DNA from 2 places in the Ruminococcus hominis genome. Region 1 is predicted to be linked to the other one. Evidence: riboswitches for the same ligand, from Rfam matches in the RefSeq annotation. Region 1 holds a riboswitch; the other holds the start of a gene.
What was found. Region 1 has a riboswitch for thiamine pyrophosphate ahead of thiS (sulfur carrier protein ThiS). Riboswitches for the same ligand answer to the same signal wherever they lie in the genome.
Positions count from the first base shown of each region.

Region 2: another riboswitch for thiamine pyrophosphate. It lies ahead of thiW (energy coupling factor transporter S component ThiW); the one in region 1 lies ahead of thiS (sulfur carrier protein ThiS).

Region 1 covers NZ_JACOPE010000001.1:802,747-812,174, reverse strand. The annotation lists gene H8S40_RS03565 (MATE family efflux transporter) at 1-471, opposite strand, end outside; gene H8S40_RS03560 (DMT family transporter) at 490-1,389, opposite strand; gene H8S40_RS03555 (thiamine phosphate synthase) at 1,564-2,151, opposite strand; gene thiH (2-iminoacetate synthase ThiH) at 2,210-3,424, opposite strand; gene H8S40_RS03545 (thiazole synthase) at 3,437-4,210, opposite strand; gene thiF (sulfur carrier protein ThiS adenylyltransferase ThiF) at 4,288-4,935, opposite strand; gene thiS (sulfur carrier protein ThiS) at 4,942-5,139, opposite strand; TPP riboswitch at 5,305-5,410, opposite strand; gene H8S40_RS03530 (AAA family ATPase) at 5,444-7,366, opposite strand; gene H8S40_RS03525 (helix-turn-helix domain-containing protein) at 7,515-8,198, shown strand; gene H8S40_RS03520 (IS3 family transposase) at 8,231-9,160, shown strand; gene H8S40_RS03515 (amylosucrase) at 9,305-9,428, opposite strand, start outside.
Region 2 covers NZ_JACOPE010000001.1:160,747-170,174, forward strand. The annotation lists gene H8S40_RS00635 (glycoside hydrolase family 88/105 protein) at 1-351, shown strand, start outside; gene H8S40_RS00640 (polysaccharide deacetylase family protein) at 442-1,311, shown strand; gene H8S40_RS00645 (L-rhamnose mutarotase) at 1,368-2,009, shown strand; gene H8S40_RS00650 (helix-turn-helix transcriptional regulator) at 2,044-2,913, opposite strand; gene kduI (5-dehydro-4-deoxy-D-glucuronate isomerase) at 3,188-4,051, shown strand; gene H8S40_RS00660 (gluconate 5-dehydrogenase) at 4,150-4,944, shown strand; gene thiC (phosphomethylpyrimidine synthase ThiC) at 5,103-6,413, opposite strand; gene thiW (energy coupling factor transporter S component ThiW) at 6,718-7,224, opposite strand; TPP riboswitch at 7,366-7,478, opposite strand; gene H8S40_RS00675 (hypothetical protein) at 7,656-8,555, shown strand; partial or broken gene H8S40_RS00680 (MerR family transcriptional regulator) at 8,609-8,755, shown strand; gene H8S40_RS00685 (YitT family protein) at 8,823-9,428, opposite strand, start outside.

The DNA.
Region 1 (9,428 bases):
TGCAAACGGAATCAGTCCCACCATCATAATCGCAAGATATTCCAATCCATACTGTAATGCAACTTCTGTTGCTCCGCTTCCCGTCGTATCCGTCAGATATAAGGATATCAGTGCGGAACCTTTCGTAATAAACAAAAGAATCGTTAATGCCGTCACAGTTAATGTTGCATATAATTTGAACCGAAAAGAGTGCATATGCCCCTTATGGTTTCCTTTACCAAAATATTGTGCTCCAAAAATACTTGCTGCTGACACTGCCCCAAAAATCGCCAGATTATACACGAATATCAGCTGGTTGACAATGGCTACTCCTGACATCGGCTCTGTTCCTAATTGACCGACCATAATATTGTCAAGAAAACTGACCAGATTCGTAATGGCATTTTGCAAGATCATCGGTAATGCAAGACAAAGATATCTCTTATAAAATGCTGCATCACCAATATATTTTTCTTTTAATTGCAATAACATATTATTTTCCCCTATTTTTTATATTTTGCAAATTTCTTTATCTTCTATTTTCTCTGATGTCTCAGACATATTAGAAATAATGACTGCCGCCAATATAACCGCACATCCGATTACCATACGAACGGTAACCACCTCATGAAGAATCAGTATTGAAAAGATTGTTCCAAACACAGATTCCATGGAAAGGATAATTGCAGCCTTCGTCTCATCTATATATTTCTGACATGCAGTCTGAAGCAAGTAACAGATTGTCGTACTTACTACTCCCAAATATAACGCACTTAACCAGCCTTGTATTGTGACCTGGAAATCATTTTCCCCAAAAATCATAAGACTAATTGCTGATAATACAAATGCGGTAAACATCTGAATCGTATTTAGTACAGATGCCGGATATTTTTTTACAAATTCTGAAGTAAAAAATATTTGAAATGCAAATCCAACGGCACAAAATAATGTTAAACCATCTCCCAGACTTAATGTAAAATTTCCATTCAAAGAAAGTAATGCAACGCCGAGAACAGACATAACTGCTCCAATAATCCCCTTTGCACCGATTTTTTTCTTTAAAATAACAAATGCTATAAACGGCACAATAACTACATTAAGTGCTGTAAGAAATGCATTTTTTGAAGGTGTCGTATACTGCAATCCAATAATTTGGAAAGCAAATCCCATAAAAAGCGTTACTCCCATCAAGATTCCTGCTTTTATGGCTCCTGCACGGTCTTTCAATTTTTCTTCACTTTTTCGCTGCCCTCTACTAATCACTCCCATAAGTACAGATGCGAGCAAAAATCTTACCATCATAATTTGAAAAGGCTTCATACTTTCCAATGCTATATCACTTGCCACAAAGCCTCCGCCCCATATGACCGTAACCAGTATAAGGCCTCCGATTGCCAGCCATTTCTTCATTATATTTCCTCCTAATTAATAGCTTCATTTTTTTGAGCTTCTTTTCAGTGTACATTTTATTTCTTTGTAAGTCCAGTCTTTTCAAGCAAGTTATTCTATGACTTCTGATTTTTCTTTTGCTTTATATGTAAAAACGGGGATTTCCGGCTTTAAAAAAGCCGGAAATCCCCGTCCCTAAAGGTTCATCATCCCAGACATGATGCAACCGCCTTCTGCGCCTGCCTGTTTTAGTTCTTCCCACTGTTCTTGATCAAACCGGATTCCTCCGATTGCATATACAGGACGCTTCACCCTGCTGCAAACCTCTTTTAGAAATCCAAGTCCTCTTGGCGGAACACCTTTCTTACAGTTTGTCGTATAAATATGCCCCGCTGTCAAATACGTTGCTCCAAGATTGACTGCCTCTTCTGCCTCTTCCACAGAATGAACAGAAGTACCTATTTCTCTAAAATGTTTTTTCTCTTCTTCCGGAAGTTTTCTTAATTCTGCCATAGGAAGATGTATCGAAGTACAGCCAAGCTTAGCAGCTGTTTTCCAGAAAGTATGTAAAATACATTTAACCTGATACTGTTCGCAGCTTTCCATTATCCTTTCAGCCAAAATTTTATATTCCTCTTCTGACAAATCTTTTTCACGCAGGATAATTGCTTCTGGCTTTATCTGACATACACGTTCTATCTGCTCTGTAAATGGTCTTTCACACAATTTACGATTACTAACTGCTATGATTTTGAAATCCTGCCCTGCCAAATCGCAATTCATTTTTCGTCTCCTTTGTTTTTATGTATAAAATCTTTACCCGACTCAAATGAAGTCTGATTTACACGTAAATATAATCACTCATAACCGGCTGTAAATGACGCTCTAATAACGCCTGATACACCTCATCTACAGAACGTTCATCCGAAATTTCAAACTGGTCATCACCCTTATCTTCAATATCGTCCACATGACTTCCAATTCCTGTACTTACCCCCGCAGAAATTTTTGTTGCAGAAATACTTACCAGATTATCTCTGACACGTGCACACTCTCTCGTTGAAACTGTAATGCTTGCAAATGGCATAAACAGACGATATGCACAGACTACCTGTAAAAGCTGCGGCTCATGGACATCCATCGGATTGATTCTGTCATTATTAATAATCGGACGAAGTCTCGGACATGAAAATGCAATCTCTGCATGTGGATATTTTCGTTGTAAAAGGTATGCATGATATCCTGTTGCAAATGCATCTTTTCTGAAATCATCCAATCCAAGAAGTGCTCCGAAACCAACGCCTCGCATACCTCCTTTTAAAGCTCTCTCCTGTGCATTGACACGATATGGGAAGATTCTTTTATGTCCTGCCAGATGCAGCGTCTCATATTTATCCGAATTGTAGGTTTCCTGGAATACTGTAACATAATCCGCACCACATTCATGCAAATATGCATACTCATCCGAATTAACCGGATAGATTTCCAGACCGATTACTTTAAAATATTTTCTTGCAATCTTACAGGCTTCACCTATATATTCTACTGTAGATTTGCTACGGCTTTCTCCCGTAAGAATCAGAATTTCCTGTAATCCGGTTTCAGCGATCGCCGCCATTTCTTTTTCAATCTCCTGTGCATTTAATTGTGCACGGTTAATTTTGTTGTGACAGTTGAATCCACAATAAATACAATAATTCTCACAATAATTTGCAATATAGATCGGAGTAAACATATAAACACTATTTCCAAAATGTTTTCTTGTTTCCAGCTGTGCGGCCTGTGCGATTTCTTCCAGAAATGGTAACGCTGCCGGAGATAAAAGTGCCTTGAAATCTTCTGGTGTACGCTCCGAATGTGCAATCGCATTTTTTACATCTGCCGCTGTATATTTACTGTAATCATATTCCTCCATTGCACTTATTACCTGATCCATAATTTCCGAACCAATGTCTTCCATTCCCGGAAGATATGTCATATGATCAATTCTGTTTTTCTTCTGATCTTCCAGAATTTCTTCGCTTAAAATACTTTCATTAATATGTGTATTTTCCATCTTCACATCCCCCTAGTCTTCCAAAAATCCTGTCAGTGGTGAAGATGCACTTGCACCTCGTTCCAGTGTTCTTCCAAGTCCGGCAAGGTATGCACTTCTTCCGGCCTCAATTGCTTTCTTAAATGCCTCTGCCATCTCTGCAACATTTCCTGCTGTCGCAATTGCTGTATTCGCCATAACTGCAGCTGCTCCCATTTCCATTGCCTCGCAAGCCTGAGATGGACGTCCGATTCCTGCATCAACAATAATTGGCAGGTCAATCTCATCAATTAAAATCTGGATAAAATCTTTTGTACAAAGCCCTTTATTGGAACCGATTGGTGCTCCCAAAGGCATAATACACGCAGCTCCCGCATTGACAAGATCTCTTGCTGCATTCAAATCAGGATACATATACGGCATAACTACAAAGCCTTCCTTTGCCAGGATTTCTGTTGCTTTGATTGTCTCGTAATTATCTGGAAGAAGGTATTTTGAATCTCTTACAACCTCAATTTTCACAAAATTACCACATCCAACTTCTCTGGAAAGTCTTGCAATACGAACTGCCTCTTCTGCATTTCTTGCTCCGGAAGTATTCGGAAGAAGTGTTACATTTTCCGGAATATAATCCAGAATATTTGCAAGCCCACCTTCATTAGCACGACGGAGGGCAAGCGTGATAATCTCTGCCCCCGCTTTTTCTACACATGCTTTCACAAGATCCAATGAAAACTTTCCTGATCCTAAAATAAAACGCGAATTAAATTCTTTTCCGCCAAGTGTAAATGTATCCTTCTGATTCATGATTTAAGTCCTTCTTTCTATGTTATATTGTGATTTTTTAGAATAATCACCTTGTTTTTTAATCCCAAGATGCCCTTTTAGACATCCTCTTCTCCAAGAAGTAGGCGTGTGATCATATTTGCCTCATGCCCCGCACAGATTGCCACCCTTGGAGCCATCAATCCGTTTCCATAAGTCGGCTCTGTCACACGATCTCCACACAAGTAAAAATTTTTCATCATTCTCTTCGTACAAATCGTATTGCTACTCTCATAACCGGCCATTCCTGTTGCTGACACAAGCTTCTTTTCCGGAAAATATTCCAGAATTCCATTTACAAGCATCGCCTTTGCCTCTGGATTATCAAATGCCTCGCAGACAATCTGTGCATCCTCAAACAGCTCTTTCAGATTCGCTTCCGTCACCTTCACACAATCCGTGCGAATATCCAGATAAGGATTGATTTTCAAAAGCAACGATTTCAATGCATCTGTTTTTGGCATTCCTATATGCTCCATAAAATATTGCTGCCTGTTCAAATTTGTAATATCCACGACGTCAAAATCTATCAAATGTAAATGCCCTACACCGATTCTTGCAAGCGAATAAGCCACATTCGAGCCCAATCCGCCCAGTCCCGCTATTGTCACCTGTCCTTGCGACAATAATTTCTGCTTTTCCGGTGAATGTCGTTCATTCAGTGCCGCTTCAATTTCTTCTTTACTTAATATTTTTTCAGATGCCATTTGATATCAGCCCCCTCCTACAAATGTCACAACCTCCAGACGATCGCCGTCTTTGAGCATTGTATCCGAGTAACTATATTTTGGCAGAATCTCTTCATTCAATTCCACCGCAATCCTTTTTATCTGATAATTATTCTGTTCCAGATAATCTGCAACACTCATTTCAGATGCCAGTTGAATCTGTTTTCCATTTACTGTGATCATAACTGCTCCTTTCCTTATGAAATGAAAAAAGAGTTCATGAAAGAAATGTACCCGTGGTGGTGCACCCCTTCATGAACTCTTGTTCAATCTCAACTTATTCAATCTTCAATTATCAATTTTGCCTGATTATAAAGAAAGAGAGATACCAACAAATGTATCTCTCTAAAGTACTGCTTTATACATTCCTACGTTGGCATTATCCAAATCAGGTTATGGGTCGAAGTTCTCAACTTCCTCTCAGCCTGGTACACAAGCTCCCCGTGTTTTCTTCACATGCTTAGTATAAAAGCTTGTCTGGGAGATGTCAACCGTTTTCTCTCCATCTGATACAAGATTTTTTTCCACAATGTGCCAGTCCAATATAACACACTTCTCCGGTCATCTCTGCATCATATTGTTTTTCTTTGATCTGTTCCAGTGCCTTTTCTGCAAGCTTTTCTAAATCGTCTTTTTCATCTTTGGTATACTTAAATTCTAAAATTAGATTTGGATATCTGTCACGTTTTGCATAAAGACAGATATCACTTCTGCCTTCCCCGGTTTCCCGATTGCTTTTGATATCATAATCTTTTCTAAGAAATGCACACATCCCAAGTGTCATCATATGGTAACTATTCTCATCTTTCAGATCATGATAAGATGGCAATTCCAAAAGAACTCTCTGATACTCTTCTGCAAACCGTTCCATATCCTTTCTTTTAAGAGCATTTAACATCTTTTCCATCTGTCTCTCATCGATTTGCAGATGACATGCTGTTAATTCTTTGAACACTTTCCACACTTCCAGATTAGGAACCCGGAGTCTGTAATAATCCTCTTCGATTTCTCTTGTAATTGTTACAATCCCGGCATTTACAAGAAGTCCCCATAGATTTGCTTCGTCCATTTTTTCATAATAAGCCATCGAAAAATCTACTGTCACTTCTACTTCGCCTTCTGTGATCAAGGTCTCATATTCTTTCTCAAACGACCTTCCCTGTACTTCAAGTGCATTACGTAAAATACTGTTTTCGCTTGTATTAACCCAATAAGAATCCATCCTTCTTCTCGCCGCATAACACGATATTGACCATGGATTATATACATCCGTACTGCCAAAATGATATCCATCGTACATCTTTTTCAGCTCATCTGAAAATTCTGCTTTACAATAAGTAAGCAACTCTTTTACTTCTTGCTCTGTAAAACCAAAACAGTCATCATAATCTTCGTCCTGCACTGTGCAGACAACTAAATTATTAAGCCCTGAAAATATATTTTCCTTCGCAATTCTCTGAATCCCTGTCAGAATTGCCTTTTGAAGATAATCGTTTCCTTTCAGGGATGTTGCCAGAAAACGATTCAGCATAGCTCTTACTTCGTCATAATATCCTTCGGAATTTGCAGACATAAATGGAGTATCATATTCATCTAACAGCAAAAATACTTTTTCCCCATAATACGTGCTCAGTACCTGACAAAGAACAACAATTGAACGAATCAGATGATTTTCTATTTCTTTTCCAATGCTTTCCTGACATAAACTGTTATAAATCATATTAAATGTTTTCACCTGGAATTCTGACAGCCTTCCATCATTAACCATCTGATAAAAACGTTCATACTCCGCGCGCACAGTATCTTGCAATGCATAACACAAAGACTCTGCATCCCCCGCTTTCACGTTAAGGAACGACAAAAATACAACAGGATATCGATTCAGCTCCTTGTAGTGGTCAGATTTTGTAATCTTTGTTCCATAAAATAAATCGGAAGAATCTTTTGTACAGTCAAGAAATTCTGCCAGCATTGACATATTAAGTGTCTTACCGAATCTTCTCGGTCTTGTAATTAATGTAATCTGATACCAGGATTCTAAAAACTGTTCAATAAACTGTGTTTTATCCACATAATATGCCTGTTTTTCACGCAAATCACGAAAGTCCTGTACTCCTATTGCAAGTTTCGGTTTTTCCTCTTGTATATCTGCCACATTGTACAGAATGCTGTCTTCCTTTAGCATGTCACAATTTGCAACATAAATTGGTTTTCTTCCAAATAATTCATCTAAGGAACAGACTAACACCTCACTTATTCGTTCCAGTACTTCAAAATCCGGTGTCCGGTTTCCATTCTCATAATTGGTATAAGTCGATCTGGAAACCCCCAGTTTTTCTGCCGTCTGTACCTGAGTGTAGCCCCGAGATTTACGTAATTTCGTCAAATACTCACTAAATTTTGTTTTCATAGAATCACCGCTTTTTCTTTTAGTATACACTGCCATGTTTCATTATGCAACATTTTTTTATGTTTACATAAGAGAGCCAAATGGGGATGGTATGATTCCCCTTAAGTAGACAAGGTAAATAACCAAAATCTACTTAAGGGGGTTTTTTATGTCTAAATATTCAAAAGAAATAATTATAAAAGTATGTGAAGAATACTTATATGGAAACCTTTCAGAAATGGAATTATGTGATAAATATGGCATTCATTTCAAAAATGGCAATTCTATTATCACTGATTGGATTCCAAGATATCTTCAGGATGGAGTTGATGCATTTCTTCCTTCTAGTGGTAACAGAAATTATTTATCATCTGATAAGATTTCGGCGGTTGAAGATTATATTGCTGGAAAAGGTAGTTTAAGAACGATTGCTGCTCGATACGGAATTCCTTCAAAAGAAACACTTAGACGATGGGTTTTATTGTATAATGCTAATAGAAAACTTCGGGATTATAATCCTAAACGGGAGGTTTATATGGCAGAATCAAGAAAAAAAACAACCATTGAAGAACGTAAGAAAATCGTGGATTACTGTATTAATCACAACCACGATTATAAAGGAACAGCAAGTATTTATGGTGTTTCTTATAATCAGGTCTATTCTTGGGTAAGAAAGTATATTACACAAGGTGAAGAAGGATTAACTGATAGGCGAGGACAACATAAAACAGATGAAGAAGTAGATGAATTAGAACGCCTTCGTAGAGAAAATGCTCGCCTAAAAAGACAATTACAAGAAAAGGATATGTTGGCTGAATTATTAAAAAAAGTACAGGATTTCGAAAGGATGTGAGGCTTGGAAAACTCCGCTATGATTCAAAATTTATGGCAATAAAGTTTTTTTATGAAACAAAGAACTGGAGTATTAATTGGATGTGTAAGCAACTTGAAATATCAAGATCTGCCTACTATAAATGGTTGCATCGCGAGATTCCTGAACAAGAAGCAGAAAATATGAAATTGGCAGAACTTATAAAGGAGTATGACGAATGCTTTAATCATATCTTAGGATATAGAAGAATGACTTCATGGATTAACCATTTCAACCATACAAGCTATAATCCTAAACGAGTACATAGAATCATGAAAAAGTTAGGAATTCATTCTGCAATTAGAAGGAAAAAGAAGAACTATACTCCCTCGACACCAGAATCTGTTTCAGAAAATAAGTTAGGCAGAGATTTTTATGCGGATGCTCCTAATAAAAAGTGGACTACGGATGTGACTGAATTTAAAGTTCCAGGTACAAACAAAAAATTGTATTTGAGCGCAATACTTGATTTATATGACAGATATCCGGTTGCATATGTAATTGGCATACGAAATGACAGTAGGCTTGTGTTTAAAACCTTTGATAAAGCACTGGCTGCCAATCCTGAAGCAAGACCACTCTTTCATAGCGATAGAGGATTCCAATACACTAGTAAAATGTTTCAAAAAAAGCTCAACGAACATGAAATAGAACATTCTATGTCACGTGTTGGGCATTGTATAGATAATGGTCCAACGGAAGGGTTTTGGGGGATTATAAAAACGGAAATGTATCAAATGTACGAGATAACAGATGAGACATCATTAAGATTTGCAATATCAGATTACATTAAATTTTATAGTGAGAAACGACCTCAGGATAGGTATCATTGTAAAACCCCACTAGAAATAAGAACGGAAGCCCTTTCCACCGGACAACCAGTTGAATATTTAATTCCACGTAACAAACGAATTGAGAAATATAAAGAAAAATGGTGTGCATAGAAAAACGACCGCGCATTTCGTACGATCGTTCATCAGCACTTTATTTTAGTTATTTAACTTGTCTACTTGACAGGAATCAGATCAGGACGGGGTTTAGTGGCTTTTTTGCGAGCAAAAAAGCCACTAAACCCCGTCCCCATTGGTCTATTTCATCCAGACAAAATCATACCCCTTTAAAACCGGATCTTTCACTTCTATAATCTCACCATTCACCAGATTTCTGAAAATTCCTTCTTCCTGCATCCACGCTGTCTGCTCTCTCTCACTG
Region 2 (9,428 bases), 640 kb from region 1:
AAAGCACAGGTAAAAGCTCTTAAGAAATTGCAGGCTCCGAGCGGACTGTGGCATACAGTCCTGACAGATGCAAGCAGTTACGAGGAAGTATCCGGTTCAGCAGCGATTGCATGCGGTATTTTAAAAGGAATCCGTATGGGAATTCTGGATGATTCTTATCTTCCATGTGCAGAGAAAGCAATTAAGGGAATTATGAAAAATATAGACAAAGACGGAACAGTTTTGAATGTATCCGGTGGAACAGGAATGGGAATGAATGCAGAGCATTATAAAAATATTCTTATTGCACCAATGGCATACGGTCAGTCGTTGACAATCCTTGCACTTGCAGAAGCATTGTTACACTTATAAAAATAGAAAAGATTTTCAGCCATACAGCATTTTGTCTGTATGGCTGAAGTGCATTGTAGAGATTCAAAATCAGACAGGAGGAGTGGAGATATGCTGAGATTAAGAAGAGATGTCATGTTATTTCCGGGAGGAAAGAAAAAGGCATTCACGATGAGTTACGATGATGGAGTTACGCAGGACGAGCAGTTGATTGCATTAATGGAACGATATGGAATCCGAGGAACATTTAACTTGAATCCAGGACTTATGGGAGATAATGACTGGCTTGTTCAGGGAGGCACCGGAGTAAATCATAATAAATTTTCTAAAGACAAAATTGCGGAAATATACAAAAATCAGGAGATTGCAGTACACAGCATGACACATCCGGATTTGACGAAAGTTCCTGTTGGAATGGTATCCTACGAGATTGCAGAGTGTAGAAAAGAACTGGAAGAACTGGTGAAACATCCGGTGACCGGTATGGCATATCCTTTTGGAACCTGGAGTACCGAGGTAGAGCAGGTGGCAGGACTTTGTGGAATCACATATGCAAGAACAACAAAACCAACATATGCATTTTCCATGCCACAAGATTTTCTGGCGTGGCATCCGACCTGTCATCATACCGATGAAAAAATGTTTGAGTTATTAGATAAGTTCTTAGAACCGATTAATCAAGAGAGATATATGGAGCCATGGTTATATTATCTATGGGGGCATGCGTATGAATTTGATTCCTATAATCAATGGAATGAAATTGAGAGATTTTTAAAGACAGTGGGAAACCGTGAGGAAATCTGGTATGCGACAAATGGAGAAATCTGTGAATATATCAATGCCGTGAAATCATTAGTATATTCTGCGACAGGCGACTATATTTACAATCCGACTTGTGTGGACGTATGGATGCAGGTGGATGGAAAAGCATATGAGATTAAAGCAGGAGAAACAATTGAAATTGAATATGAACATCGATAAGAAGTAGGTTGATTTTTACGAGAGAGAATTCAATCGCAATAGGGAAGGAGTAGAATATGGAACGTCATGCGGCAGCAGTAGCAATAAATGAAGGAAAAATGAATGAGTTCAAGAAGAAACTAGGAGAAATCTGGCCTGATTTGACAGCATGGCTAGATAAGAATAAAGTGGGGAACTTTAGTATCTGGAATGCAGAAAACTTGATGTTTGTATATGGAGAGTGGCAGGATGGCGCAGCGTATTGTGTCGATGACGAGATACGGGAGATTGTGTCAAAGCTCGATGATACATTTACATGGATATCGACACCGGGGGAAGACATGCGATTAATGTATCACAACTTTGGAATCGTTCGTGAGAAGAAAGAACTTATCCGTCACAGAGTATTTATGACAAAACTTCATGATGGCTGCGAGGAAGAATATAAGCGTCGTCACGATGCACTGATTGCACAGCGAGGGGATACGATTGATCCGGGACCGGACAGTAATTTTAGTATCTGGAGTGCCGGCGGATATATTTTTGGATATGATGAGATCGATATTACGATGGAAGAAGAGGAAACAAGCGAGGCTCATGCAAATGCAGTTGTATGGGAGACACGCCAGCTTGAGATTATGGACTGGATCACAAATGATGTGGACTGGCTGACAGGGGAGCATCATGTGAGTAGCGTGAGGTTGGCGTGGCATAATTAAAAAATTATGGGTAACTATCCAGTCACCCATAATATTATGAATTAAACTGGGCATATTTCTTCGGAGATATGCCCACTGCTTTTGTAAATGCCTTTAAGTAATTGCTATAGTCATTAAATCCGCACATCTCGCATGCTTCAGTCACACTGTATCCCTGACTAAGCAGAGATTTTGAAAGGGTCAGTCGTTTTGCAGTGATGTATTTATTGATCGTCGTTCCGGTAGCTGCTTTAAAAATACGACAGATATAGGAACTGCTCATATAAAAATGTGCCGACAAATCTTCTAAAGTCAGAGGTTCTTTTATATGAGAATTAATATAAGAAAGAATTTCATCCACTTGCGTATGATATTTGGATGTTGATTTTTCAGCATCATTTTTTATAGTAGCGGCACCTCTGTTTTGGAATGTCTGATTTAAAAATACCATCAATTCAAGAAAAACTGCTTTATCTAATAAATCTTCACCAATTCCTTCGTTTGATTGAAATTTATGAATAAAATAAATGAATCTATTCTGCTCTTCCGGTGTTAAATGGACACAGTGAGGCATATGGGTATCTCGAAAACTGAAGCAATGGTTTAGGTCGGTGTTTGGGGTAGAAAGTTGTGTCAGGTAATCCGGGTCAATAGATAAAATAATTCTTTCATGAGTTTCCTGATCAATCTGAGTTAAATGATGGCTTTCAAATTGATTAATCAAAAAAATATCACCGGGATGGATATCATACAGACAATTATCAATCAAAAATTGTTTGCCACCGGAGATCGAATAATAGATTTCATAACAATTGTGAATATGCATATCCATAATTTTTTCATCACTATATAAGTGAGCAAATGCAAAAGAATGTGTGTCGATACAATTTTTCATAGATTCTTTGCATGTAGAACAAGCTTTCATTGGGTTAAACCTCCTTTTCTTTTGAATAAATATACGAATAATATTGCAATGTTTGAACAAATTGAGTCTATAAAACATGCAAATTTTGAACTCTTATTTTGATTATACGAGGTATGTTCAAAATATTCAACATTTACATCAACATTTCACAAGAAAAGGAATAAAGCGAATGGTATAGTATAGTTAAGAGATGAGAAAAAACTCATTAAAAAAGCAGAACTTCATTGTTTAGACAAATCAAATAGCTATTACAAAAAATAACAGGAGGATTATCATGGAAGTAAGAACAGCAGCATCACCAAGAGATGTAAAACACTACACAACAGACAGATTGAGAGAGGAATTTTTAATTCAGAATCTGTTCCAGGCAGACAAGATCAATCTGGTTTACAGCCACATTGACCGTATCATCACAGGAGCAGCAGTACCGGTTCAGGAGAAACTTGCACTGACAGCAGGGGATGAACTGAGAGCAGAATATTTCCTTCAGAGAAGAGAAATGGGACTGATCAACATTGGTGGAGACGGAATTGTGACAGTTGATGGACGTGTTTACGAAGTAAATGCAAGAGATGGAATGTATATCGGACGTGGATCAAAAGATATTACATTTGAAAGCAAAGATGCTTCATGTCCGGCTAAATTTTATTTGAACAGTGCTCCGGCACACGTTGCTTACCCAACAGTACATATCAAACTTGAGGGAGAACCTGAAGAGGGTGTTGTGATTGTAAAAGATGAGAACAAAGTGGAAATGGGAACACTTGAAGATTCTAACCACAGAGTGATCAACAAATATATCGTGACAGGTCAGGTGGATAGCTGCCAGCTTGCAATGGGTATGACAAAACTTCTTCCGGGAAGTGTATGGAACACAATGCCAGCTCATACACATGACAGACGTATGGAAGTTTATTTGTACTTTGATATGGAAGATGATGCATTTGTAATGCACTACATGGGAGAGCCGCAGGAGACAAGACACATCATTATGCATAATGAAGAAGCTGTTATCTCTCCAAGCTGGTCAATTCACTCAGGATGTGGATCAAGAGCATACACATTTATCTGGGGAATGTGCGGAGAAAATCAGGACTACGGCGATATGGACAATATCGAGAATAAAGATTTGAGATAATAACAGAAGGGCTTTAAAAGCTCACGCATTTAATATACAAATAATAATCCTTAACATATAAACCCAATTATAAATAAGAAGAAAGAGAGGAATTTAACATGGTTAATTTTTCACTGGAAGGTAAAATTGCACTCGTAACAGGAGCATCTTATGGAATCGGATTTGGAATCGCATCTGCTTATGCAGAAGCAGGAGCAACAATCTGCTTTAATGATCTTAGTCAGGAAAAAGTAGATAAAGGAATTGCTGCATACAAAGAAATCGGTGTAGATGCACATGGATATGTATGTGATGTAACAGATGAAGCACAGGTTCAGGCAATGGTTGCTAAAATCAACGAAGAAGTTGGAATCATCGATATTCTTGTAAATAATGCAGGTATCATCATGAGAAAACCAATGCTTGAAATGGAAGCTGATGAGTTCAGAAAAGTAATCGATGTAGATTTGAATGCTCCATTCATCGTTTCTAAAGCAGTTATTCCGGGAATGAAAGAAAAAGGACACGGAAAAATTATCAACATCTGTTCTATGATGAGTGAGCTTGGACGTGAGACTGTATCTGCTTATGCAGCAGCAAAGGGTGGATTGAAAATGCTTACAAGAAATATCTGTTCTGAGTATGGTGAGTACAATATTCAGTGTAATGGTATCGGACCTGGATATATTGCAACACCACAGACAGCACCACTGCGTGAGAGACAGGCAGACGGAAGCAGACATCCATTTGACCAGTTCATCGTTGCTAAAACACCGGCTGCTCGTTGGGGAACACCGGAAGACCTTCAGGGACCGGCAGTATTCCTGGCATCTGATGCATCTGACTTCGTAAACGGACATATCTTGTATGTAGATGGCGGAATCCTTGCTTATATCGGCAAACAGCCACAATAAGAATTCTTTAAAATATCATAAATTGATAATATAGAAAAACAGCTCATTTTGTCTTGTTATGTACAAAATGAGCTGTTTTTTGTTCAAACACGAAAAAGTTAATTAAAATTAGAAGTTTTTAAGGTTTAACCTGAAAAACTGTTGAATAACAAATAGTTTTACAATATATCAATATATTCTCCGGCAAGTGCTTTGTTCATACTTCTGACAGCGCAGAATTTTCCACACATGCTGCAAGTGTCACTGTGATCATCTTCCGGTTTTCTGCTGTCGCGGATCGCTTTGGCAGTTTCAGGATCTAAAGCACATGCGTACTGAGCATCCCAGTCGAGAACGCGACGGGCATCGGCCATCTTGTCATCAATATCACGTGCACCAGGAATTCCTTTTGCAATATCGGCTGCATGAGCTGCAATCTTAGAAGCAATGATTCCCTGTTTTGTATCTTCTACATTTGGAAGAGCAAGGTGCTCAGCAGGAGTTACATAGCAGAGGAATGCAGCACCACTCATAGCAGCTACGGCACCACCGATGGCAGCTGTGATATGGTCATAACCAGGAGCAATGTCTGTTACAAGAGGTCCAAGTACATAGAAAGGAGCTCCCATACAGATGCTCTGCTGTACTTTCATATTGGCTGCAACCTGATCAAGCGGCACATGTCCAGGACCTTCTACCATAACCTGTACATTGTGATCCCAGGCACGTTTTGTAAGTTCTCCCAAACGAACAAGTTCTTCAATCTGGCATACATCTGTTGCATCTGCAAGACATCCAGGACGGCAGGCGTCGCCAAGAGAAATTGTTACATCATACTCTTCGCAGATATCAAGAATTTCATCATAGTATTCATAGAATGGGTTCTCTTCGCCTGTCATACTCATCCATGCAAATACAAGGCTTCCGCCACGGCTTACGATATTCATTTTTCTTTTATGTTTTTTAATCTGCTCGATTGTTTTTCTTGTAATTCCACAGTGAAGTGTGACGAAATCAACACCATCTTCTGCATGCATACGGATAACATCGATAAAATCATGAGCTGTAAGTGTTGCAAGGTCACGCTGATAGTGGATAACACTGTCATAAACAGGAACAGTTCCAATCATAACAGGACATTCGCTTGTCAGTTTGCGGCGGAAAGGCTGAGTATTTCCATGGCTTGAAAGATCCATGATTGCTTCGGCACCTAAATTTACCGCGCTCATTACTTTTTGCATTTCTACATCATAATCTTTACAGTCACGTGATACACCAAGATTGACATTGATTTTTGTGCGGAGCATACTTCCGACACCCTCAGCACTTAAGCAAGTATGGTTTTTATTTGCACAAATGGCAACCTTACCCTCAGCAACAAGTGTCATAAGTTTATCAACATCCATATGTTCTTTTTCAGCAACAAGTTTGATTTCAGGAGTGACAATTCCTTTGCGGGCTGCATCCATCTGGGTTGTGTAGTTTCTCATGTTATTTTGCCTCCAATCATTTTAATAAAAAAATAAATTATATTTATGACGTCAGCAAAATACGGACAGCGTACATGAAAGATGAAAGTCTGTAGTGATACAGATCGTTCATCGAAAAACCAACACGTCCAGTGAATGAGCATAGAAGAAATAAGAAAAAATATTTCTCTATGGATATGAAATATTTTTGCTAACGCCTACATCAGAGCAATCTGATGATATACAAAATCATAAAGCGATTTGCTTTTTTATAGCGGTACAAGGTGGTGTCCCCAATGTATCGCTTTTGGGTCAAACAAAAAAATTATGCTGTAGTGAGCTGTGACATCACTCCACTTTTCTGAAGGATTGAAATCAGGATAAATGCAAGAATACTTCCAGCCACAGTAGAAATAAGGAATGGTATTACATAAACGAACAGTCCTGCAGGTGCAGCACCCATAAGGAAACGGGCAACCGGGTAAGCTGCGATACCACCAAGAATACCGGTACCGATAGCTTCAGCAAGACAAGTCAGGCTTAAGACTTTACATTTTTTGTAAACCAGTCCACAGCACAATGCACCGACCATACTTCCAGGGAATGCCATAAGGCTTCCAAGACCAAGTATATTACGAAGCAGGCTTGCACAGAAAGCAATGCCAACTCCCCAACCAGGGCCAAGTGTAACAGCTGCAAGAATATTGACCATATGCTGAACCGGAGCACATTTACTTCCGGCAACGGGAACGCTCAAAAAACTTCCTACAACTGCAAGAGCAGTAAGAACTCCGGCAAGTGCTAATTTTTTTGTTTTATTTGTTTCATTCATAATCTGAGTCTCCTTTTCTTTTTCTTCGGAAATGCGTTTGTCATTTTGAAAAAATTGAGATGAAAAAAGGATCCTCACCTGAAGTGAAGATCCTACCAGCTGTCCGAAATAAAAGAAATGAGATGCGAGGGCATCTCAATCAATTACATGGTATACATTCCCTCCGTTGGCATTATCCAAATCAGGTTTAAGTGGGTCGAAACGGAATTACGTTTCCTCTCAGCCGGCTTTCGCCAGCTCCCCAGTGACAATATAAAATTGTTGTCTAGTGATATTATGCATCTATATGTATGAAATTGCAAGGGGAATCTTAAAAAATGGAAACTTTGAGTGAACAGTAACAATTTGAAAATTAATATATTATATTATATATTCTAAGTAGTAAGTGGAATATAGATTTCGCAGATAAATTGAAAGAGAGGAAGAATGTTATGAAAGAGCTTATATTATCTCAGCAATATGCGTTACTTGCGTTAAACGGACAGGAGAGCCTTCATCCAAGCGTGGCAAAAAATGCGGTGCTGCGTGCGGTTGCTGCGGCACAGGTGTTGGAAACAGAGTTTGGGAGAGATATAAATTCATTTTCAGAATTTTCTGCAGCATTACAGAAAGCAGTGCAGATAGCAAAGACTTTGAAGAAAAAAGAAACATCTCAGATTGAGCAAGAAGTGGTAAATGCTCTGAAAGCAGAAGAACTTTTAAAGGAAGTTCCGGATCTTCTGGGATGTGATATGGATTATGATACATCAGGTGTTGAACTGAAGGCATATCTTAGTGATGAGATAAGTTATGTTAGAATAAAAGAAGGCCTTCGTGCAGAGATTTTAGAGGATGGTCCAATTAGTTTGGAATATGCAGTCTTATTATGGCTTCTTCGTGAGAGTGGTTGTATTCATGATTTGTTTTCTGTATCAGAGCAGAGTCGTGTAGAAGAGCGTATGACAGAGGCTGCCACGCAGGATGAGCAGTATCGTACACTATGGGAAGCAGAGTTCCACAGTATTTTCGAAGGAGTTATGAATCGTTTTATAAAGACAAAGAGTAAGTTGTTCAAGAATCCATATTTAGAAGGTGTAAATCTTGCGTTCCCTTATCTTGATAGAAGGAAATCTGTATTTATAGATATGGTTATTTGGGGGACAAATGTAGCAGATAGAAGGGCTGCGGCAGTAGAATATCTGGATAAAAAAGGATTTACAGTAGAAGAAATAAGAATAGGCAGTGAGACATTGCTGAAAATAGGAAATATATATTATCGCATATTCCCAATGACAAAAACGGCGTATAAAGTACCGATTCAGGGAGTTAATCTGGTACCGGCATACTGGTAGTAAGAAAAGGGTATTGACATAACAAGTATGTGAATAGTGGAAAAGGTGAGCAGATGTCAAGACAGAGAAGTATGGAAGTAATAGAACAGGCGGAATATGTGACAATCGGAGAACTTGTGCGGCTTACGGCAGTACGCTACAGTACTTTGAAGTTCTATACGGAGGAAGGTATGCTGCCTTTTGAGCAGGCAGAAGAGAACGCCTATCTTAAAAGAGAACCAGCCCGACTCAAAATTTAAGTTGAGTCGGGCTGGTTCTCTTTTTACTTTACACACTATGAAATCCCTTACCAATAATCTCGCTTGTATTCGATATCAAGATAAAGGCTGTTGGCTGATTCTCCTTGATATAGTTACGAAGTTTAATTGCCTGAGGGCGGTTGAGTGCAGTGAAGATAATATATTTTTCATTTCCGGTAAATGCACCCTGGGCATCTACAACAGTTGCGCTGCGGTTTAGCTCATTTACAATGAAATCACAAATAGGTTGTGGATCATCGCATACAACATTAAAATATTTCGAAAGATTAAAGCTTTCAATAAAGTTGTCGATCATGAAAGAACGAACGGCAAGTCCGAGGAAGGAGTACAGTCCGGTTTTGATGTCAAATACAAAGCATCCGGCAACTGTGATCAGAATGTCGGATACGAGCAATGCTTTTCCGATATCGAAACTGCTGTATTTTTTAATAATCATAGCAATGATATCCGTCCCGCCACTTGATGAGCCGATATTAAAAAGAATGGCAGAGCCAAGTGCAGGGAGTGCGATTGCAAAGCAAAGTTCTAACATCGTCTGGTCTGTCAGAGGATGGGTCATTGGACAGACACGTTCTAAGACAGAAAGTGCAACAGAAAGCAGAATACTGCAGTA